Saccharibacillus brassicae: one gene and its partner. The protein of the gene in region 2 interacts with the protein of the main gene of each other region in a pairwise test. Links are inferred from orthologs where the notes say so. Each region holds a gene or a part of one and is shown on either strand. Other genes may lie near its edges. The genes, in order: FFV09_RS01210 and purT.

Region 1 (3,190 bases), 180 kb from region 2 along the record:
GCCGACTTTGTCGCCGATCTGCGGGCGGCGACGCCGACCGCCGCCGCGGAACTCGCGGTGCCGGATCGGCGCGCGCTGCAGCATCGCGTCGCCCAGCAGCAGGAGCGGCTGCGCGGCGCCCTGCTGCGCCGGGCCGCGCAGGAGCGCGAGCGTCTGGCGCGCCTGCAGCGCTCCGCCGTGCTGCGGCAGCCGCAGCGCGCCCTTCAGCCGCATGCGCAGCGGCTGGACGGGCTGACGCGGCGCCTCACGGCGCGGACCGAAGCCCGCTTCGCCTCGGGCCGGGACAAGCACGCGCGCCTGCACGGCAGGCTGTCGCGCTTCTATCCGGGCGCTCAGCTGCAGCTCGCTTCGCGCCAGCTCGGCGGGCTGGACGGCCGCCTGAACGCGGCCATGACCGCCGCCGTCAAGGACGGGCGCCAGCGGCTGCTGGGCAGCCTGCGCCAGCTCGACGCCCTGAGCCCGCTCAAGGTGATGGCGCGCGGCTACAGCCTCGTCTACGACGAAGCCGGGCAGAAGCTGATCAAATCGGTACGCGAGGTAGCCGAGGGCGACGGGATCGTCGTCCGGGTGAACGACGGAAGCCTCGAATGCCGGGTTATTCAAACGACGGAGGAGGACAATCGAAGTGGAGCCTAATGCCGAACATCACAATCCTGCGGGAGCGTCCGACGCAGCGACGGGCGCCGAACTGAATTTCGAACAAGCGATGGACCAGCTAGAGCGGATCGTCGCCGAGCTTGAACAGGGCGACGTACCGCTGGAGAAAGCGATCGACCTGTTTCAGCGGGGCATGCAGCTGTCGCAGCTGTGCGGCCAGAAGCTGGAGCAGGTGGAACGCAAAATCGAAACGATCGTGGAAGAAGACGGACAGCTTCGACGCCGGAACTTTGCGGGCGAAGCGGAAAGCGGGGACAACTTTTGAACAGCGTATTCGCGCTTGAACCGTATATGAGAGACGTGTCGTCCGAGCTGGAGAGCTATTTTGCCGAAGCGTTTCCGGCCGACTGGGACATGCCGCCCGCGCTGCTGGAATCGATGCGGTATTCGCTCGATGCCGGCGGCAAACGGCTGCGTCCCCTGCTCGTGGTAGCGGCGTGTGAAAGTCTCGGCGGCAGCCGGGCGGCGGCGATCCGCGTCGCGGCCGCCGTCGAGATGGTGCACACGTATTCGCTCGTGCACGACGACCTGCCGGCGATGGACGACGACGACCTGCGCCGCGGCAAGCCGACGAACCACAAAGTGTTCGGCGAAGCGATGGCGATCCTCGCCGGCGACGGCCTGCTGACGCATGCTTTTTATGTGGTGTCTTCGCTGGCCAGAGACGGCCTGCTGCCGGCCGAGGCGGCGATCGGGATCGTGTCCGATCTGGCGGAATACGCCGGACCGCGCGGCATGGTGGGCGGCCAGGTGGCCGACATGGAAGGCGAGCAGGGCACGACGGACCTTGCGCGGCTGGAGTATATCCATCTGCACAAGACGAGCGACCTGATCATGTTCTCGCTGCTTGCGGGCGGGCGCACGGCCGGAGCGACGCCGCTTCAACTCGACGCGCTGCGTACGTTCGGCCGCGGCATCGGGCTGGCGTTCCAGATTCAGGACGATATTCTGGATCTGGTCGGCGACGAGAGCAAGCTGGGCAAAAAAACGCAAAGCGACGTCAAAATGGAAAAAGTGACGTATCCGTTTTTCCTCGGCATCGACAAGTCGCGCGAAGAAGTGCGGCGCCTCAGCGAAGAGTCCAAAACGGCCGTGCTGGGAGCGGGTCTTGAGCGTACCGACATCCTGCTGGCTATCGCCGATTATTTGGTGGAACGGGACCGTTAAGAGGTCCCGGAGGAAGCGGACTCCGGTTTCGCTGCTCGCTTGCTTGGGTATTGAAGAACAGAAGAACGGACAGCGCCCGGCGCATAAGCCGATGCTTCAAATTGGCTTTGTTTGCCGAAAAACGATATAATACCGATACTACGCGTGCTCGAAAAACGCTTCGCGGCGTTCAGGCGAGCCCGCCTATACCTAATCGTGCGCGACCGAATTCAGGAAAATGAAGGAAAGCGGGGAATGACACATGCTCCTTCCACAAATCAACCAACCCGGCGATCTGAAGAAGCTGCCGTCCGAACAACTCGCGCCGCTGGCGCAGGAAATTCGCCAATTTTTAATCGAAAATCTCTCGGTGACCGGAGGCCATTTGGCTTCCAATTTGGGCGTGGTCGAGTTGACATTGGCTTTGCATTACTGCTACGAGAGTCCCAAAGACAAGTTTATTTTCGACGTGGGCCATCAGGCTTACGTGCACAAGATTTTGACGGGCCGGCAGGACCGGTTCGATACGCTGCGCAAGTACAAGGGCCTGTGCGGCTTCGTCAAGCGCGCCGAAAGCGAACACGACGTCTGGGAAGCGGGCCACAGCAGCACGTCGCTGTCCGCGGCGATGGGCATGGCGATGGCGCGCGACCTCAAGGGCGAGAGCAACAAAGTGGTCGCGGTGATCGGAGACGGCGCGCTGACCGGCGGTATGGCGTTCGAAGCGCTGAACCATATCGGCCATGAGAAAAAGAACCTGCTCGTCGTCCTCAACGACAACGAGATGTCGATCGCGCCGAACGTCGGCGCGATGCACAACTACCTGAGCCGCGTCCGCTCGGACCGCCATTATCTGCGCGCCAAAGACGACGTCGAATCGCTGATCAAGAAAATTCCGGCGATCGGCGGCAAGCTTGCGCGCACGGCGGAAAAAGTCAAAGACAGCCTCAAATATATGATGGTGCCGGGCGTTCTGTTCGAAGAGCTGGGCTTCAAATACATCGGTCCGATCGACGGACACGACCTGCCGACCCTGATGGAGACGTTCCGCCAGTCGGACAACGTCGACGGCCCGGTGCTTGTCCATATCGTGACGACCAAAGGCAAAGGCTACAAACCGGCGGAAGCCGATTCGCATAAATGGCACGGCATTTCGCCGTACAAGATCGAGTCCGGCAAGACGCTCAAGTCGGCCGGCAACCCGATGTATACCGAAGTGTTCGGCAGCACGCTGATCGAATTGGCCGAGCAGGACGAGCGGATCGTCGCCGTCACGCCGGCCATGCCGGGCGGTTCCGGACTGATGGAATTCGCGGCGAGATTCCCGAAACGGATGATCGACGTGGGCATCGCCGAGCAGCATGCCGCGACGCTGTGCGCCGCGATG
Region 2 (3,170 bases):
GCCGGAGCTTTTCATCCAGCTCTGCATGACCGCTTCCGGCGAACGCTGTCCCAGCGCGATATTCTCCCCCGCCGCGCGGTACGAGACCTGCTTCAACTTCAGCAGGTTGAACGGCGATCCGTACGTCGGCGACGTATGATCGAAATATCCCCTGTTCGACATATCCGCCGCTTTCACCCGGGAAGCGCCTGCCGTTCTGGCGTCGACGGCGAGCGGCTTGAGCCCCGCTTTGCGGCGTTCCAGATTGACCAGGTAGACGACTTTGGACGTAAACTGCGACTTGTCGGTCGTCGTCTTGGCATAGGCCGACTGGTAAAAGCTTTGGGCGTGGGCCTGCTCGGCCGGCACGGCGGCGAACCATCCGCCGCAGGCCAGCACCGCGCTCAGGGCGAGCGTTTTCCACCGTTTGGCTTGACGCTTCGAACCCTGCTTCGGATGCGGCTTGGCACCCGTTTCGTACGGACGTTCGTTTTTTGCTTGTGTATGCACTAAAGTTGTTCCTCCTATCGAATAAAAGGCTCCGCTCGAAAGAGCCGGAACCGAAGGGGATGGCTTTATTGGATGTTTGTGTTTGTCTGGAGCGACTTGATAAACTTGCAGCCGTATTTCTCGAAGCCGGCACGCGCGTAGAATTCGTGTGCGCCGAGGCGTTCTTCCCGGTTGATGCCCGTCAGGAACAGCAGCTTGCTGCCGCATTCGACCGCCCACGCTTCCGCCTGTTCGACGAGCTGGCGCCCGATGCCGCAGCCGCGGCAGTCTTCGTCGACGACAAGACCGGCGATTTGCGCCATTTGAGGTTCTTTCCCGCGGGCGGGAATGAGGCGCAGCGCGATCATGCCGACCGCTTTGCCGTGGCGTTCCGCCAGATAAGTTCGGTAATTCGGATTGTTCTCGCGGCTCTCCAACTGCTCCCGCATGACGCTCGGCGTCGTAGGGTAGGACAGTTTGCGCATAAGCTCCGTCAGAACGGCAGCGTCGCCGCATGAAGCCGTGCGCAGATCCGCTGTTTTTTCAAGTACGTTAGTTGTCATCCGAATACTCCTCTTTTAGCAGACCGGCCGCTTCGCGAGCCCGGTTCCGCGCAGTCTCCACATCTTCCGCCGCGCTGAGCGCGACGGCCATTCTGCGTCCCGGTTTTGAATCCGGCTTGCCGAATACCCGAACCTGGGTACGCGGAACGCTCAATGCTTCCGTCAGACCTCCGACTTTGAAACGTTCGCTTGCCCGGCTCGCTTTGAGCGTGGCCGAGGCGCCGGGCGTGAGCAGCCGGACTTCCGTGACCGGAAGCCCGAGAATCGCCCGGACGTGCAGCGCGAATTCCGACAAATCCTGCGTGGCCATCGTAACCATGCCCGTATCGTGCGGACGGGGCGACACTTCGCTGAAGACGACGCCGTCCTTCGTCAGGAACAGCTCGACGCCGAACAGTCCGTATCCGCCCAGCTCGTCCGTAATGACCGTGGCGATACGCTTCGCTTCTTCAAGCTTGGCGGCGTCCATCGGATGCGGCTGCCACGATTCCACGTAGTCGCCGTCCTGCTGGATATGCCCGATCGGCGGACAAAACGCCGTTCCCGACACGCTTCGCACCGTCAGCAGCGTAATCTCGCTCTCGAACGGCACGAACGCTTCCACGATGACGCGGGTGCTGTTCTTGGCGCGCGCGCCTTCGAGCGCGAACTGCCAGCACGTCTCCGCGTCTTCGGGCGTGCGGAGCACGCTCTGCCCTTTGCCCGACGAACTCATCAGCGGCTTGATGACGCACGGCGCGCCGAGTTCCGACACGGCCTGCTTCAGCTCTTCGAGCGTGTCCGCGAAACGGTACGCCGCCGTCGGCAGGCCGAGCGTCTCCGCGGCCAGCCGGCGAATGCCTTCGCGGTCCATCGTCAGCCTCGCGGCCGTAGCCGTCGGGATGACCCGAAATCCTTCGCTTTCCAACTGCTGCAGCATGGTCGTCGCGATCGCTTCGATCTCCGGCACGATCAGGTCCGGACGCTCGCGCAGGATCAGCTCCCGCAGCGCCTGCGCGTCCAGCATGTCGATCACGTGGCTGCGATGCGCGACCTGCATGGCCGGCGCGCCCGCGTAGCGGTCGACCGCTATACATTCCACGCCGAGACGCTGCGCTTCAATCACGACTTCTTTGCCCAGTTCACCGCTGCCGAGAAGCATGATTTTCTTCGCGTCCGCGGATAATGGAGCCCCCCACATCGTTGACCAACTCCTACGCCTTTTTGTGTTGTCCTTTTCTATTTTGTGTGCTGGGCGTCTGAATTGCAACCCCGACGACTCAAATTTTTATGAAAAAAAGGCGAAAACCTGCGAAAATTGTCGCAGGTTTTCGTTTTTCCAAATGGAGTTACTGGAAATGTTCTGGATCGGTCGTCCGGTTACAAAAAGCGGAATTGGGCTTCGACGAGACCGCCGTAAATGCCGCCGTGCTTGACCAGCTCCGCGTGCGTGCCCTGCTCCTTGATCTCGCCGTGGTCGAGCACGATGATCTTGTCGGCATGCCGGATCGTCGAGAGGCGGTGCGCCACGATAAACGAAGTCCGTCCCTGCAGCAGCACTTTGAGCGCTTCCTGGATCTTCAGCTCGGTCTCGGTGTCGATACTCGCCGTCGCTTCGTCCAGAATCAGAATGCGCGGGTCCGCCAGCAGCGCCCGGGCGAACGAGAGCAGCTGCCGCTGCCCCATCGAGAGCGCGCTGCCGCGTTCTTCGACTTCGGTATCGTATCCGCCCGGCAGCGCCATAATGAAATCGTGCGCCTTGACGGCCCGGGTCACTTCCTCGATCTCTTCGTCGGTCGCGTCGAGCCGGCCGAACCGGATATTTTCGCGGATCGTGCCGGAGAAAATGAATGTGTCCTGCAGCACGATGCCGATCTGCGCGCGCAGGCTCTCCAGCTTGACGTCGCGCACGTCGATCCCGTCGATCTTGACCGTGCCTTCGGTGACGTCGTAAAAGCGGCTGAGCAGGTTGATGATCGTCGACTTGCCGGACCCGGTATGGCCGACGAGCGCGATCGACTGCCCCGCTTGCGCCTCGATATCGATCCCCTTGAGCGCCTGGCGGCCCGGTTCGTATTCGAAAATGACTTTTTCCAGCTTGACGCTGCCGTTGATCTTGGGCAGCGCCTGCGCGCCCGGCTTGTCGTCGACGCTCGGCTT

What was found.
Region 1: the proteins of purT (region 2) and FFV09_RS01210 interact in binary tests that used the Escherichia coli proteins (3 or more experiments, as listed by UniProt). The link is inferred for Saccharibacillus brassicae from one-to-one orthologs.

The regions. Positions count from the first base shown.
Region 1 is NZ_CP041217.1:281,687-284,876, reverse strand. The notes cover bases 16-2,886. They hold FFV09_RS01210 (polyprenyl synthetase family protein), read left to right. Parts: upstream 16-948; coding sequence 949-1,824; downstream 1,825-2,886. Other genes in these bases: dxs (1-deoxy-D-xylulose-5-phosphate synthase), read left to right, coding at 2,066-2,886; xseB (exodeoxyribonuclease VII small subunit), read left to right, coding at 626-922; xseA (exodeoxyribonuclease VII large subunit), read left to right, coding at 16-636. Also shown: more of xseA, read left to right, coding at 1-15; more of dxs, read left to right, coding at 2,887-3,190.
Region 2 is NZ_CP041217.1:97,300-100,469, forward strand. The notes cover bases 117-2,967. They hold purT (formate-dependent phosphoribosylglycinamide formyltransferase), read right to left. Parts: upstream 2,212-2,967; coding sequence 1,021-2,211; downstream 117-1,020. Other genes in these bases: FFV09_RS24030 (GNAT family N-acetyltransferase), read right to left, coding at 555-1,031; FFV09_RS00370 (ABC transporter ATP-binding protein), read right to left, coding at 2,391-2,967. Outside these bases: more of FFV09_RS00370, read right to left, coding at 2,968-3,170. UniProt on the Escherichia coli protein: Involved in the de novo purine biosynthesis. Catalyzes the transfer of formate to 5-phospho-ribosyl-glycinamide (GAR), producing 5-phospho-ribosyl-N-formylglycinamide (FGAR). Formate is provided by PurU via hydrolysis of 10-formyl-tetrahydrofolate.